DNA from 2 places in the Leuconostoc citreum genome. Region 2 is predicted to be linked to the other one. Evidence: predicted binding sites of a transcription regulator. Region 2 holds the regulator's gene; the other holds the start of a gene.
What was found. Region 2 encodes LexA, which represses DNA repair genes until DNA is damaged. Its sites were predicted from a motif close to CNAACANNTGTTNG; they were not measured.
Positions count from the first base shown of each region.

Region 1 (7,386 bases), 290 kb from region 2:
ACGTACTTAACAGCGGTTAGTGCCCAAAAATATCCCAATCAACAAGCCGTGGCGCAAAAGACCATTGATTTATATGGTGCACAATATCAAACAGATGTCACGCGTTTTGGTCAGACACACCATATTCGCTATCAATTACAAATGCCAGCGCCCATTTATCTCAATTCTGCGGATGCAGGATATCATCTATTAACTGATGCTTTTGATTTTATGCGCGACATGATTTTTGAGCCCCTTGTTACTGACAAAGCTTTTAATCAGTCTGTGTTCCTGCAAGAGCAGCAAAGTTTAATCAACGAAATCGATGGCTTAATTGACGATAAAAAACGTTATGCAGCACTAAAACTCAGAGAATTAACTTATAGTTTACCCGCAATGCAACGGCCCACATTAGGGACGGTTGAAGATGTTAAAGCGTTAACACCGGCTAGTGTGTATAGTGCTTATCAAAGTATGGTGACATCAGACGAAATTAATATTATTGTATTTGGGGATGTGTCTGAAACCGACATTCTACCTCTCTTAGATAAATGGACACTTCATTCTCGTACACAGCAACCGCTTCAACCATTTTATAGGCAGGGTCTGCGCCCAGCTACGGTTGAAATTACTGAAACGCAAGCTAACTTAACACAGGCTGTCTTGATGTTAGCTTACCAGTTGAGTTTAGCGCCAGACGATCCTCAAAGATTTACAGCAGTTATTTTGAATGCGTTATTTGGTGGATCGCCTTTGTCCAAATTATTTGCAAATGTACGTGAAAAATCGTCGTTAGCCTACACTATTTATTCACGATGGCAGCATGATACAGGCTTTTTAACAGTAGCCGCCGGACTGGCCTCTGATAAAGTTGAGTTAGCTGATCGCATGATACAGGCAGAACTTCAGGCCATTAAGCAAGGAAATATCAAACGAGAAATTCTCGAAGCCATTAAAACGAGTGTTGTCAATGATTATTTAAGTCAACAAGATTCACCTAATAGTGAAATGACCTTGGCTTTCTCAAGATTATTAACACGACGTGAAACGCCAACAAATGAATGGGTTAATGCCATTATGGCAGTTTCTGTGGAAGATGTCGCACAGCTAGCGCAAGCAGTTGTTTTACAAACACGATTTACATTATTGCCTGAGGCAGTCGAATGAAAGAACAACACTATCAACAATTACAAGAACATGTATTAATTGAAACGCTAGATAATGGCTTAAAAGTGGTCATGATACCAAAAGAGAATTACCACAAGACTTTCGCCGTATTGACAACGCCATTTGGTTCATTAGATCGTCATTTTAAAATCAATAATTCAGAAGTAATTGATATTCCTTCTGGTACGGCTCATTTTTTGGAACACAAGCTTTTTGAAAAAGAAAGCGAGGATGCTTTTAAACGTTTCGGAGAATTAGGTGCTGATGCCAATGCTTTCACAACAGCTTATCAAACGAGTTATCTTTTTTCCACGACTGATAATTTTGAATTATCTTTGGTCCATTTACTAGATTTTGTTCAAACACCATATTTTAGTCTGCAAACGATTGCCAAGGAACAAGGTATTATTGGACAAGAGATACAAATGTATGAAGACGACCCCAACTGGATTGTATACATGGGATTATTGCAAATCCTGTATCCTAAGTCACCATTGGCTGATGATATTGCGGGAACACAAAAGACGATTTCAAAAATCACACCGCAATTGTTATATAATATTCACAAAGCTTTTTACCAACCAAAGCAGTTAACATTACAAATTGTTGGTCATTTTGAGCCAAAAACGGTACTGGCTTTAATTCGTGACAATCAAGCGCAAAAAAGTATTGAAGATATTCAAGTCGATAGTCTAGCTGATCAACTTGAAATACCAACTAAAGTCACAGAAATCAAACATTTCAATGTGGTGAGACCTAAGATTGCTTTGGGTATTCGTCTAGAAAATACTAATTTGAAGTCTATGGATGGTACCAAAGCAGGGTTAATAGCTGATATTTTAGCCGATATGATGTTTGGAGAGCAGACAGATTGGTATCAAAACCTGTATAATAAAGGTATCATCGATACTGAATTTGAGACATCATTTGATATAATCCGTGATTATCAATTTGTTAGTTTTTTTTCAGAAACGACGGAATATGAAGCTTTAACAGCAGCTATTCAAAATCAGATTGAAAATTATAAAGCGATATTGTTAGGACAAGAATCAATGTTTGAATCCTTAAAGCGGGCAACGCTGGGTGAGGGTATTCAGCGTCTCAATAGTTTGGAAAGTATAGCGTTACGAGGGGATGACGTCTTATTCAATCACAACTTGTTTGATAAAATTATGTTACTTCAAGCACTAACATATACCGACATATTAGACTTTGCTAACAAAATCTATCAAAATGTTACACTACAGCGCTTTATCTTGAAGAAATAATAACTGGGAAAATTATGAGTGAAACTTTAACGAATCAAATAGGGGAACAACTTAAAGCTGCTCGTCTAGCTAAAAATATGTCTTTGGATGATGTCCAACAGATTACAAAAATTCAAGTACGTTACCTTGAAGCCATTGAAAGTAATAATCTCAGTGTCTTACCAGGGGACTTTTATGTGCGCGCCTTTATTAGGCAATACGCGTTAGCCATGGGTTTGAATCCTGAAGATTTGTTGGGAGAAACACGCCCAGCTTCAATTTCACGAACAAATGATTTGAGTCGTGCGCACCGAGATAATGACGGTATTGTGCGTGCAGGAAATGATACACAATTATCCACAAAATCTCGTTTATCGAACTTGTTACCAACGATTTGGGTCATTTTATTAGTGGTCATTGGGTTAATTGTGGTATGGTTTGCTTTGACACACTTAACACAAGGCAAGCAGCAGTCAAATGACAGTGGCAATGTCTCAGTGTCAACATCAACGGTGCCAGCATCACAATCATCAAGCACAGCTGCTTCATCGTCAAGTCAAAAGGAAAAAAAGCCGGCTAAGCCAGCCTTGAATTTAGGAACGCCAGAGCAGAATACGGCGTTACAAACAACAATTTATAATATTTCTGGACAAAATAATACGGCGCATACTATCAAAATTAACGGTCAAGGTACAGGAACGAATGTTAAGGTGACAGTGGGACAAAATATTTTGTTTAATGAGATGGTTACCACAAATAAGTCAATTACTGTGCCTACTGGAACGAATGCTGTCAATGTTCAATTTACAAATGTTGGCAACGCAGTAATGACGCTTGACGATCAAAAAATATCAGTAATTAATACTGCGACACCGTTTTGGAATGTGTTAATTAACTTAAATAAGTAAAGAGGCAATGATGAATCTCCCTAATAAATTAACAGTTTTTCGAATTGTTTTAATCCCAGTTTTCATTCTTATTCTATCCGTACCCTATCAATGGTCGGTCATTAATATGGGATCTGTACATTTACCAGTTAATTGGCTAATTGCGGCAATTGTTTTTGCAGTGGCAGCGTTTACTGACTTTTTGGATGGTCAAATTGCGCGACGTCAACACCTTGTTACTAATTTTGGTAAATTTGCTGATCCTTTAGCAGATAAGTTACTGGTAATGACAGCGTTGATATTTTTAACGGGTTTCCATGTTGTACCAGCATGGATGACGGCAGTTATTATAATTCGTGAGTTAGCGATAACTGGTTTACGGACATTGATTGTTGAAAATAATGGGCAAGTGTTGGCAGCGCAGATGCCTGGAAAAATTAAGACATTTTCTCAAATGTTTGCCATTTTATTTTTGTATCTCAAAGACATGCCATTCACTTTTGTACATGTGCCTGTTGGTGGCATATTATTGTGGATTGCCGTTGTTTTCACCATCTACTCAGGGGTAGATTATTTTTGGCAAAATAGAGCAGTTTTTTCTGATGGTATGTAAAGCGCTAATAGCGCTTTTTTCGTCTAATAAAAGAAAGGGGAACATAAACGAACAATTGTTCGTTTATTTGCTTGCTTTTACTGTCATAAACAGGTAAACTAATGAAGTAAGATAAAAGGAGTAGCCACACATGGTCACAAAAAAGACGACTAAAAAAGATGATAAAGATAGCCAAGCTAAAGGCCGAAAAGCCGCTTTAGATGAAGCCTTAAAAAAAATTGAGAAAAATTTTGGTAAGGGTTCAGTCATGGTTTTAGGTGACAATGCTTTGACGCAAATTGAGACTTATCCTTCTGGGTCGGTTAAGCTAGATGTTGCGTTAGGTGTTGGTGGTTATCCCAAAGGCCGAATTATTGAAATATATGGACCAGAATCCTCTGGAAAAACAACTTTAGCTTTACATGCGGTGGCTGAAGTGCAAAAGGCTGGTGGTACAGCAGCTTATATCGATGCGGAAAACGCTTTAGATGTAAAGTACGCTGAGGCATTGGGCGTACAAAAAGATGAATTGCTGCTATCACAACCAGATACTGGCGAACAAGGCTTAGAAATTGCTGATGCGCTAGTACAATCAGGTGCGGTCGATATTATTGTTGTTGATTCAGTCGCAGCCCTTGTACCTCGAGCTGAAATTGAAGGTGAAATGGGTGATTCGCATGTTGGTTTGCAAGCACGATTAATGAGTCAAGCGCTTCGTAAATTAGCTGGGACTTTAAATCGCACAGGAACCATTGCTATTTTTATTAACCAAATTCGTGAAAAAATTGGTGTGATGTTTGGTAATCCTGAGACAACACCTGGTGGACGCGCGCTGAAGTTCTATTCAACAATTAGACTTGAAGTTCGTCGTTCAACTCAAATTAAAGATGGTACGGATGTTACAGGTAACCTCACTAAGGTGAAGGTTGTAAAGAATAAAGTTGCGCCACCATTTAAAGTGGCAGAAATTGACATCATGTATGGCAAAGGTGTTTCTCAAACTGGTGAAATTTTAGATTTAGGTGCAGAACAAGAAATTATTCGCAAAGCTGGCGCTTTTTACTACTATGACGATGTGAAAATTGGTCAAGGCCGTGAAAAGGCAAAAGAATTTTTGGATGATCCAGAAAATGCCGATATGCGACAAACAATCTATGAAAAAGTTCGCAATGCTTTTGGTATAGGTGATGGTGAAACAGCCGAATCCGATGAGACGACTGCAGACAAGCAAAAAGGCGCTGAGACGATAGAACTTGTTAGTGATACAGATGACTTGACAGATGAGCCAATTGTATAATTCCTGTAAAGAATAAAAGGAAACGCTAGGGCGTTTCCTTTTTTTTTGTTACAATGCAATTAAGTAAAGAATTGGAAGGACTGCGCGCCATAAAAGGTGTGTCTGGAAATCATGGCAAAAATTTTAGTAGTGGATGATGAAATCGCAATCTCAACGTTGTTAAAGTATAATTTAGAAGAAAATGGTTATGATGTCACGGTAGCTTCTGATGGCCAAACAGCTTATGATTTAGCCAAACAAGAAAGTTTTGACGCTATATTGTTGGATTTGATGTTACCGGTCATTGATGGTATGACGTTATTAAAAAATTTACGTCAAGATAAAGTGAGTACGCCAGTTATTTTGGTTACTGCAAAGGGCGACGAATTTGATCGCGTTTTCGGATTAGAATTGGGCGCAGACGATTATATTACTAAGCCTTTCAGTCCACGTGAAGTGGTGGCACGTGTCAAAGCTGTTCTTCGTCGTTCACAGGTAGATCATCAAGTTTTGGCTGAATCAGATGTCATTAAGGTTCAAAATGTCGTCATTGACGATAACAAAAAAGTTGTGACTAGGGACAATCAGATTTTAACTTTAACCCCCCGCGAGTATGAGTTATTACTTTATTTTGCTCACAGAATTGGACGTGTAATCGACAGAGAAACAATTTTGACAGCTGTTTGGGGTTATGAATTCACTGGTGAAAGTCGAATGGTTGACATGCATATCAGTAATTTAAGAGAAAAAATCGAAACCAATCCTAAATCGCCACAATTATTAAAAACGGTTCGTGGGTTTGGCTATACATTAGTTGTGTAAGTCGTTATGTAAAGACGTTTTTACAAACATTTACATAACGACAACACTTTTGATGGGGATTCTTTGACATAAGGTATGTAGTATATAACTTGTAAGCAAGGACAGGCACCCAAGAGCCTCTACTACAACCCCTGTTTACACTACATACGCTTCTTTGAAGCCTAGTCAAAGGGAGAATCACTCATGAACAAAACAGTTGTCGGAATCGTAGGCGGTGTCGTTGTAATCGCAGCGGGTTTCGCGTTGTATAGTAGTGCCAATCATTCAGGTAATAGTGGTGCTAAAACATCATCAAGTGCAACAACCAAAGTTAGTGGTAAAGTGCTTGCTTTAGGTTCAACAGCTTTGCAGCCATTAGCTGAACAAGTTGCAACGTCTTTCCAAGAAAAAAATCCTGGTGCTACAATTACGGTTCAGGGTGGCGGTTCAGGCGCTGGTTTGAGTCAAGTTTCAAGTGGGTCAGCCCAAATCGGTAACTCAGATGTCTTTGCTGAAGAAAAGTCTGGTGTTGACGCATCAAAACTACAAGATCATAAGGTAGCAGTGGTGGGTATTGCTCCAGTTGTTAACTCTGAAGTACAAGTATCTAGCTTGTCAAAAGATCAGTTACGCGATATCTTCACAGGGAAAGTCACTAACTGGAAAGAAGTTGGTGGTAAAGATGAAAAAATTGTTGTGATTAACCGTGCAACTGGTTCAGGCACACGTGCGGTCTTTGAAAAGAATGTCTTAAACGGGCAAGCAGCCATTAAGACAACAGAACAAGATTCAAACGGTACGGTGCAAAAGATTGTTTCAACAACACCTGGTGCTATCTCATACCTAGCATTTGCTTACCTAGATGCTTCAGGTATCAAGGCACTGAATATTGATAAAGTAACTCCTGATAAGAAAAATGTCGAAGATAATTCATGGCCAATTTGGGCTTATGAACATATGTACACTAAGGGTTCCGCAACAGGAACAACTAAAGCATTCTTAGACTATTTCTTGACAAAAGATGTTCAAAAGACGTTAGTTCCTAAGTTGGGTTATATCGGCTTAACTGATATGAGGGTAACTCGTGACGCTGCTGGTAAGGTTACAAATAATTAAAAGATTCAAATTAACAAAGCTCGCGATAGCGAGCTTTTTTGTTATGATATAAATGAGGTAAAGACTAGATGAAAAAAAATAGCCTAAAATTTTTGAGTTTTTTATGTGTGAATATGAGCGTCATTTTATTGTTTAGCGTGTTGTTATTTCATCTCAGTGTTAAACAATGGCTTCTTTTATTATTGGCGATTTTTTTAGCAACTATTGGCGAATATGCTGTCTCACTTTTTTGGAATGGGCGAAGACAACGTGAAATAGATGTTATGACAAACCGCATGTTAGCGACTCAAAATAATGAAGAGCCACGTGGTGTATTAGCTG
Region 1 covers NZ_CP042410.1:325,322-332,707, forward strand. Annotated here, with positions in the region: gene yfmF (EF-P 5-aminopentanol modification-associated protein YfmF) at 1-1,146, shown strand, start outside; gene yfmH (EF-P 5-aminopentanol modification-associated protein YfmH) at 1,143-2,414, shown strand; gene FGL72_RS01590 (helix-turn-helix domain-containing protein) at 2,429-3,301, shown strand; gene pgsA (CDP-diacylglycerol--glycerol-3-phosphate 3-phosphatidyltransferase) at 3,312-3,893, shown strand; gene recA (recombinase RecA) at 4,024-5,169, shown strand; gene FGL72_RS01605 (response regulator transcription factor) at 5,281-5,970, shown strand; gene FGL72_RS01610 (phosphate ABC transporter substrate-binding protein) at 6,154-7,065, shown strand; gene FGL72_RS01615 (sensor histidine kinase) at 7,179-7,386, shown strand, end outside.
Region 1: a site for LexA is predicted at 3,942-3,955, ahead of recA (recombinase RecA). Genes of this name have one in related genera too.

Region 2 (10,286 bases):
AAAAGCATATTTTGAATGTTCATATTCAGGTTCTTTAAAAATATCACCATATAAAACACCATTTCCCCAATCCAAATCATATACAGTTGGCACATCTTGAATATAAGAAGCTAGTCTTTCCAAACCATATGTTACTTCAGCAGTAACCGAGTCAACTTCGATACCACCAACTTGTTGAAAATAGGTAAACTGCGTCACTTCCATACCGTCAAGCCATACTTCCCAACCAATGCCTGCCGCACCCATTGAAGGATTTTCCCAATTATCTTCAACAAAGCGTATGTCATGTTCAAGCGGCTTAATACCTAATGCCTCTAAAGAACCCAAGTATAATTCTTGTATATTATCAGGGCTAGGCTTCATAACAACCTGAAACTGATGGTGTTGAAAAAGTCGATTGGGATTATCCCCATAACGACCGTCAGCTGGTCGACGTGAAGGCTGAACATAAGCTGCATGCCATGGTTCTGGCCCATTAGCGCGCAAAAATGTATAGGGGGATTGTGTTCCCGCACCGACTTCATTATCATAAGCTTGCATCAAATTTGCACCCTGGTTAGCCCAATATTGCTGTAGCGTTAAAATAATATCTTGTAATGATAGCTTTTGACTCGTCATACTATTCTTCCTATTGCTTTCTATTGACTGTTTGACATTGTAACAGTAGATGTTTTTTAGCAACAAAAAACGCCTGAACTGTACCAATGCCAAAATACTGACATCAGGACGCTCACGCGCGGTTCCACCTGATTTCCTGCGTATACGCAGACACTCGAATCGTTCGCGCACTCCATCATCGCCACATGATTTCTTAGTTTGCAAACTTCATTAATTATATTATGCACTGCCACTAGAAAAACGTCAAGCGCTTGTCTACTATCTATTGTCACATTTCAACATTAAAGAAGACTTTGCCAGGATATTTCCATTTTGGTTTGCATAGTAGTAAAAAAAGCCTACATGGCTTTTTTACTTAAATAGTTAACAGTTCTTTTTCTTTTTCTGATGCGATATCATCAATTGCTTTAATATTATTATCTGTTAACTTTTGAATATCATTTTCCGCCTTACGGACATCATCTTCAGGCATTTCTTTATCTTTTTTGACTGAATCCATTGCATCGCGACGGACATTACGAACAGAGACCTTTGCTTTTTCTGCTTCAGCCTTAACTTGCTTTGCAAGGTCTTTACGACCCTCTTCCGTCATTTGTGGAATCATCAGACGCACAATATTGCCGTCAGAAGAAGGATTTAAGCCTAAATCAGACATATTAATTGCACGAATAATTTCTTCTAGAGCCGTCTTATCAAAGGGTGTGATTAATAACACACGTGCTTCAGGCACTGAAATTGATGCTACTTGATTCAAGGGTGTCATCGCACCATAATATTCAACTTCAATTCGGTCTAAAATATGTGGATTCGCACGTCCTGTACGAATACTTGTTAATTCACGCTGCAGAGCATCTTGCGCGCCTTGCATACGTGACTTTGCATCTGTTAAATCAAAAGCCATTATTTTTCTCCTGTAACTGTTGTCCCAATATTTTCGCCTAGTACGGCTCGCTTCAAATTTCCTGGTGTGTTTAAGTTGAAGACAACCAATGGCATATTATTATCCATTGATAATGAACTCGCAGTCGCATCCATTACTTTTAAGCCTTTTTTCAAAATATCTAAGTGTGTTAATTCTTCAAACTTCACGGCATTCTTGTTCTTATTTGGATCCGAATCATAGATGCCATCAACGCCATTTTTACCCATCAAAATAGCATCTGCATTGATTTCATTGGCACGCAAAGCAGCTGTCGTGTCTGTTGAGAAGTAGGGTGATCCTGTTCCTGCAGCAAAAATAACAATACGACCCTTTTCCAAGTGACGAATCGCACGGCCACGAATATAAGGCTCAGCAATTTGTTGCATTGTAATCGCTGTTTGAACACGTGTGTCAACACCAGCACGTTCTAAGGCATCTTGCAAAACTAAAGCGTTCATTGTTGTCCCAAGCATACCTGTATAATCAGCACGTGAACGTTCCATGCCAACTTTTGCAGCTGGTTCACCACGCCATAAATTACCACCACCGACGACAATTGCAATTTGTGTCCCTAATTCGTGTACTTCTTTCAAATCTTGCGCAATTTCAGAAACTGTATCCAAATCAATACCCTGACCCTTATCACCAGCCAAAGCCTCGCCTGAAAGTTTCATCAAAACACGTTTGTATTTAATATCCGTCATGATTCACCTCATTTTCCATCTCATCAATTATACCAAAATATTCCGCAAAAAAAGTGCGTCATCATAAAATAACGCACTTTTTAACAAAATTAACCTAATTGCTTAGCAACTTCTTCAGCTAAATCAGTTACTTTCTTTTCGATACCTTCACCTACTTGGTAACGTACAAATGACTTCACAGAACCATTTTGTGATGCAATAAACTCAGCAACAGTCTGATCGCTATTTTTAACAAATGCTTGGTCTAACAATGTGATTTCGGCCAAGAACTTTTTGATGCGTCCTTCAACCATCTTTTCTTTAATGTTATCTGGCTTACCGGCAAGGTCTTCTGAAGCTAATTGCACTGCTTTTTCGCGTTCAATAACGTCAGCAGGCACTTCAGCATCAGAAACATATTGTGGTGCAATAGCAGCAATATGCATAGCAATGTCCTTAGCTGCTTCTTCGGAAGCACCATCAACAACAACTAACGCTGAAATTGAACCAGCTAAGTGAGAGTATGCACCAAAGTTTTCTGAATCAGTCTTTTCAACAACAGCAAAACGACGCAATGTGATCTTTTCACCAGTAATTTGTGATGTACCAATGATTTTATCATTCAATGTTTGGCCAGCTTCAACTTCTAATGCTAAAGCAGCTTCAACATCAGCAGGTGCCATTTCAACGACTGTATTAGCAACCGCCTTTAACAAATCATTAAATTCAGCGTTTCCAGCAACGAAGTCTGTTTCTGAGTTTAATTCAATAATTGCTGCTTTGTTGCCCTTGACAGCAACAAAAGTCATACCTTCAGCTGCAACACGGTCACCCTTCTTGGCAGCTTTTGCCATACCCTTTTCGCGGAGTAGGTCGATTGCCTTTTCCAAATCACCATCAGCTTCAACCAAAGCTTTCTTGGCATCCATCATACCAACAGATGTCTTATCGCGTAATTCTTTTACTTGTGCAGCAGTAATTGCCATTGTAATGCTCCTCTAAAATATTTATATGATTATTATATCATGGTTTTATTTGGTTTCGATGAAATAAAAAATGCCGTGTGCGTCCCATACAGGTCCGCAGGAACGGCAAATGTCATTTAATTATTAGTTATTGCCTTCTTCAACGATGTTAGCAATTTCTTCGATTGATTCTGTGTTTTCGTCACCAGCAACAAAAGCGTCTTCAGGTGCTGAATCTTGACCTTGACGACCTTCGATAATGGCATCAGCCATCTTAGCAGTAATCAAGCGAACGGCACGGATAGCATCATCGTTAGCAGGAATCTTAACGTCAACAACTTCAGGATTAGCGTTAGTGTCAATCATAGCCACAACTGGAATGTTTAACATGTTGGCTTCCTTAACGGCAATCTCTTCTTTCTTAGGATCAACAACAAACAATACATCTGGCAAACCAGGCATATCCTTGATACCACCCAAGAACTTGTTCAACTTTTCGCGTTGCTTGTTCAACAAGACAACTTCTTTTTTAGGTAATTGTTCGAATGTGCCATCTTCGGCCATTGCTTCCAAATCCTTCAAACGTTGGATACGTGTCTTGATTGTGTTCCAGTTAGTCAAAGTACCACCCAACCAACGGTGGTTGATGAAGTATTGACCAGCACGTGCAGCTTCTTCAGCAATTGCATCTGAAGCTTGCTTCTTTGTACCAACAAACAAGAAGTTAGCACCATCAGTTGATGCATTACGCATAAAGTTATATGCTTCATCAACTAACTTAACTGTCTTTTGCAAATCGATGATGTGAATACCATTACGTTCTGTAAAGATATACTCATCCATCTTTGGGTCCCAACGACGTGTTTGGTGACCGAAGTGTACTCCTGCTTCGAGGAGTTCTTTCATTGAAATAACTGCCATGATATGGCCTCCTAGGTTTTTTCCGCCGACAAATTCGACATTCATAATGACATTGCTGCACCTACATGAACTCGTTTGCCGTGTGTATTTGTCGCTATTCACAACATAAATAATTATACGTAATAGCTACCCTAAATGCAAGTACTTAATGCCATATATCTTCTGAAACACCCTTTAAAACCAAATAAGCCTCTTTTTGTTGCCGCGTTAGTTGCTTAAACATTGCTTCAGCGTGGAGTGCTTCGTGTTTCGTATCAAAAGATTCTGAGTGGATCATTTGAAGGGGGTGACGTGATTTAACCCGAGTAAATTTAGCCCCCTTACCCGCTTCATGAGTCGCCAAACGTTTTGCAAGATTATTCGTGAAACCACCGTAAAAATAACCATCTGCCGTATACAGCACGTAAAAATAGTAGTGTGCCATCATGACCATGACGTACCATATAAAATATCAGATACTGCTTTGGTATAGTTATTTTCCGATGTATAAGCAATGATTGGCGGCATAATCCGCACACCACCAGGTCGTCCTGATTTAATGGCTTCAATTAAAACCATATTGGCTTCACGATTTGCTTTACCATAAACAAACTGGATACGCTTAATCATCAATTTTCTGCTAGCAAAAGCAGCAAAAATATCCGCTAATCTATCTGGTCTATGAACCATGTAAAATTTACCGTTATTTTTCAGTAATTTATTCACGACTTGAGCTAAGCCTGGCAAATCAATTGTCAGTTCATGTCGCGCCAACTGGTAATGCTTATCGTGATTTGTTTTAGTTGTCTCATTTAATGGAAAATAAGGCGGATTAGATAACACAGTCTCCACCGAACCTGGCTGAATATCTTCAAATATAGTTTTCATATCAGATTCAATGACTGAAACCCGTTGCGTCAACTCATTCATCGCAATACTACGTTTCGCCATGTCTGCCAGTTCTGGCTGTATTTCGACTAGAGCCAACTTGCCAGTAACTTTAGGGGCGTAAAATAAGCCAACAGCCCCTGTCCCAGCACCAAGGTCAACCGTCAAGCCTGTCCCTTTGCCTTTCACATCAGCAAAATGGGCTAACAATACTGCATCCAAAGAATAAGAAAACATATCTGGATTTTGAATAATATTTATTTTTTGTGATGGCAAACCATCAATTCGTTCGCCTTCTTTAAGAATTGGTTGAATCATTGTTTTTTTCTCGCTTTATCGTGTAAAATGGGTAGATAGTTTATGAGGTGAATAAATAATGAAATTTTATGATTTTCTGCGTATTATTGCAGTTGGTATCGTGTGGGCGGTAACCGGTCGCATTAAATATATGAATAAAGATCGCATCCCGACCGATGATAACTATATATTAGTCGGCCCACATCGTACTTGGTGGGATCCGGTATGGTATGCGATTGCTGCCTATCCGAAGCCTTTCATTTTCATGGCTAAAATCGAGTTATTCAAATTCAAACCACTGGCTTGGTTAATTAAATCCGCAGGCGCTTTTCCGGTTGATCGCAATAATGTTGGTCCAAGTGTCATTAAAACACCTGTTAGAGAACTGAAATCAGGTAACCGCTCATTAATTATGTTCCCGTCAGGATCACGGCATAGTGACGATTTAAAATCCGGCACGTTAGTTATTGCTAAAATGTCAGGCAAAGCCATTGTGCCAGCCGTTTACCAAGGACCTGTAACATTTGGTCAACTATTTAAGCGTAATAACACGACAATCAATTTTGGTGAACCCATTGTCATTGACCGCAAAGATAAGTTAGACAAAGAAAACATTACCAAATATACCGTTAAGATTCAAGCCGCTTTCGATCAATTGGATGCTGAAGTTAATCCTAACTGGCGTTATATCGACCCTAAACGTGAAAAAAAATAAGCCAAATGGCTTATTTTTTTTGTGACTGTTCACTTTGTTGTTTCATTTGTGCCATCATTTGGTTGAGCTTTTTCTGTGATGGCTTTTGACCCATTGACATCATCATCGACTTCATCATTTCCTCTGAAATTGGTGGATTCTTTGCCAAATAACTCTTCATTGAGTTACGCGCGACAAAGAAACCAATGACAAGTCCAATAACTAGCCCTAAAACAAAGATTAAGATTCCAAATCCTAAATTCATGGTTCAACAACCCCTTAATAAAATGTCTATGAGTTATTATAGCATAAAGTTGCGATTGATAAAGTCGTTCTTTACAAAGATAGCGCACAATTTCTGACAATAATGTGCCGAATTTTTCGAAAAAACGAACAAACGTTTGATTAATTATTTTATTTTAGTTATAATGAAATTACATTAAACTACGTTTAGTAAGGATTAAACCCATCATGGCAATTCAGGAAAGCAAACAAATTCAAGTTTTAAGATTTATTCACGAAGCTCAGCTAAATAATGGTTATCCCCCAACCGTGCGTGAAGTTGGTGAAGCTGTGGGGCTTTCTTCATCCTCAACCATTCACGGTCACATTGAAAGATTGGTCAAAAAGGGTTATCTGTTAAAGGATGCTTCAAAGCCGCGCGCTCGAGCAATTGAAGTGACTGATTCTGGATTAGAGGCACTTGGTGTATCAACAACACCGGGTCGAATTCCAGTTCTTGGTCAGGTAACTGCTGGCGCACCGATATTAGCAGTAGAAGAAGAAGCTACTGAATTTTTCCCAATTCCTGATAATTTGATGCAATTTGATGGCGATATGTTTATGTTGAATGTTCGTGGTAATTCAATGATTAACATTGGTATCCTAGATGGTGACAAGGTCATTGTCAGAAAACAAGATAATGCTGATAACGGTGATGTTGTTGTTGCCATGAATGACGATGACGAAGCCACAGTCAAGCGTTTTTTCCGCGAAGCAGATCATTTCCGTTTACAACCAGAAAACGATGCGATGGCGCCAATCATCCTTAAACAAGTTGCTATATTAGGTAAAGTTATTGGCTTATACCGAGATGCTATTTACTAATAACAAATAAAAAAGCTGACATGGCTTTAAAGCCATGTCAGCTTTTTTATTATGCCCAAGTTTCAGGACTTTTTTGCCAATCAGTTAAAGTTGCTAACTGTGATTGATTTAAGTCACCACGAGCAATGGCTGCATGAACTAATTGCGAATAGGTTGTTAATGACTGAAAAGTTAAGTTTTCCGCCGAAAAATTAGCGATGCCGGCTGGCAATTCATAAGAGAAAATCGACACAACGCCAAGAACGTTGGCGCCTTCTTGGCGAACAGCTTTAACTGCACCCAAAACTGAGCCACCCGTCGAAATTAAATCATCAATCAAGACAACATTTTTACCCTTTACTTCAGCTCCTTCTGTCTGTCTACCAGCACCATGATCTTTTGGCTTGGAACGGACATAAATCATCGGTTTATCTAACCCTTCAGCAACCCAAGCCGCATGAGGAATACCGGCCGTTGCAACACCACCAATAATGTCAGCATCAGGATAGTATGATTGAATTAATTCAGCTAAACCTTTGAAAATATTTTGGCGTACCGCTGGAAAACCAATCGTCATACGATTATCCGTATATATTGGGCTTTTAATGCCAGAGGCCCAAGTAAATGGTGATTCTGGTGAAAATTTTACGGCCCCAATGGCTAATAAATCATTGGCTACTTGTTCTGCATAGTTTGTCATATTCTTAGTCCTTACACCATTCTTGTAAAACACGTTGGTAGGCTTCTAGTGGTGATACCGCTTGCGTAATTGATCGACCCACAACTAAGCCAGTCGCGCCATGATGACGCGCTTTTTGTGGTGTTGTAACACGTCTTTGATCACCATTATCATCGCCTAGCAGACGAATACCTGGTGTAATTCGTACAAATGACTGACTCGTTACTGCCTGAATAGCTTTGGCCTCTTCAGGTGAACTAATCGTACCGTCAACACCCACCTGAAAAGCCATAGCAGCTAAATGGGTCACTGTATCAACTAAACTTGCCTGTGTCAACTGTGTTGCTTGCATTTCCGACTCTGAAAAAGAAGTCAATTGAGTCACGGCCAGCAACTTCATGCTATCAGGCTTATTAGCTACTGCCGCCGCCATCATACGTGCACCACCTGAAGCATGAATCGTTAAATATTGAATATCTAATTTTGAAATGCTTGCAACTGCTCGACCGACCGTATGTGGTATGTCATAAAGCTTTAGGTCCAAAAAGATTGTGTACCCTTGCTGGCGTAACTCATTAACAAATGTTGGCCCTTCTGCATAGAAAAGTTCCATACCGACTTTTAAAGCTGGCTTATTAGTCAAACTGTCAAATTGTTTCAAAAATTTTCTGACAGCAAAGGCATCTGGAAAGTCTAACGCAATAAATACTGGTTCTTGCTTCATATTTATTCCTTTCGCTACGGCGAGTTAAATGATAAAACGACTACTTTTTGAAAGTTTTGGTGACTTCTTCAACATTAGAAAAACCATACTTATCTAAAGCACTTGGCAACTCACGAATAATGTCTGCCATTACTTGATGATTACCTGCTAAAGCTGTACCAATTTGCACAGCACTAGCACCAGCCATCATTAACTCTAGCGCATCATCGACGGTACTCACACCACCAACTCCAATTACTGGAATACTAACTGTTTGAGCTGTCTCGTAAACAAAACGGACTGCAATCGGATGGACTGATGTTCCCGACATGCCACCAGTACCGCGTGCCAGTCGTGCTTGTCTGGTATTTAAATCTAAGCTCATACCGACAACCGTATTGATTAATACGATACCGTCAGCACCAGCCGTTTTAACTGCTTTAACAATAGGCTTAATATCAGTTACATTTGGTGACATCTTAGCATAAATGGGTAAAGTTGTTGCAGCGCGCATAGCATGAATAACTTCCGCAGCTGATTCCGCCGTCACACCAAAAGCCATACCACCACGGTCAACGTTTGGACAAGATAAATTCGCCTCAATAGCTGTGACTTGTTTTGTCGCCGTTAAGCGTTCTGTTAAAGCTACATATTCCCCGACTGTTTCACCTGCTACAGAAGCTAACACGGGTAAGGTTTTGTATTTCTCATGAATAGCTGGCAAAATGTCAGCAACAACTGCCTCAATACCAGGATTTGCGAGACCAACCGAATTTAAAATACCGCTTGGTGTATTGATAATCCAAGGTTGTGGATTACCTGCTCTGGCTGACATGGTCACCGTTTTTGTCACCAATGCACCAGTTTCTTCAATAGCATAACCTTTATCTTCAAGTCCAAAGAACACTGCACCTGATGAATTCATAATAGGATTTTTCAGGTCTAAACCAGGTAATTTTACAGCTAAGCGTTCTGACATCATCACTAACTCTCCTCATTTGTTTTCAAACTCCACACAATAGATCATCACAAGCTTATTTCATCTCGTTGACTGTGAAACTACGACTTTCCAGTACATCCAAAAAGGCACTAACTGTGTCCAATGCAGTAAATAATGGCACAGCATTTTCAATGGCTGCATTACGAATCAAGCGACCATCGGACTCAGCACGATCATCGGCTTGTGTTGTGTTGATCACCACCTGTAATCGTTGTGAACGTAACGCCGCAACAGAGTTGTTATCAGATTCCGCAATTTTGTCTAAAATGTCTACCGGTAAACTTTGTTCAGCAAAGTGCGCCCCTGTCCCAGATGTCGCAAATAAAGCGAAACCAAGATTATTGAAGCGCTTAGCTAAATTAATTGCTTCAGCCTTATCAGCATCAGCAACGGTAAACAAGACATTGCCATATTGTGGCACTTTAATATTAGAGGCAACGAATGCTTTGTATAAGGCTTTAGGTAAAGTCGTATCAGATCCCATGACTTCACCTGTAGACTTCATTTCTGGGCCAAGCAACGAATCTACATCAGGTAACTTTGTAAATGAGAAAATTGGTGCTTTTACGTGGACCATGTCGTCAGCAGGTATCAAACCTGTTTCAAAGCCCATATCTACTAATTTCTCCCCTAACATCACTCGTGTTGCCAATTGTGCTAATGGCAGATGCGTCACTTTTGAAATGAATGGGACTGTACGTGAGGCACGTGGATTGACTTCAATAACATACGCGGTATTATCATGAATAACAAATTGCACATTCATCAAACCAATTGTGTTCATGGCTTTTGCCAGATTAATCGCTGCTGCTGTCATTTCATCTTGTACTTTTTGAGATAAATACTGTGGC
Region 2 covers NZ_CP042410.1:618,595-628,880, reverse strand. Annotated here, with positions in the region: gene glyQ (glycine--tRNA ligase subunit alpha) at 1-618, opposite strand, end outside; gene frr (ribosome recycling factor) at 974-1,519, opposite strand; gene pyrH (UMP kinase) at 1,519-2,244, opposite strand; gene tsf (translation elongation factor Ts) at 2,334-3,209, opposite strand; gene rpsB (30S ribosomal protein S2) at 3,333-4,109, opposite strand; gene FGL72_RS03085 (GIY-YIG nuclease family protein) at 4,255-4,533, opposite strand; gene FGL72_RS03080 (tRNA1(Val) (adenine(37)-N6)-methyltransferase) at 4,533-5,294, opposite strand; gene FGL72_RS03075 (lysophospholipid acyltransferase family protein) at 5,353-5,988, shown strand; gene FGL72_RS03070 (YneF family protein) at 5,999-6,232, opposite strand; gene lexA (transcriptional repressor LexA) at 6,439-7,074, shown strand; gene pyrE (orotate phosphoribosyltransferase) at 7,124-7,753, opposite strand; gene pyrF (orotidine-5'-phosphate decarboxylase) at 7,758-8,456, opposite strand; gene FGL72_RS03050 (dihydroorotate dehydrogenase) at 8,497-9,417, opposite strand; gene carB (carbamoyl-phosphate synthase large subunit) at 9,470-10,286, opposite strand, start outside.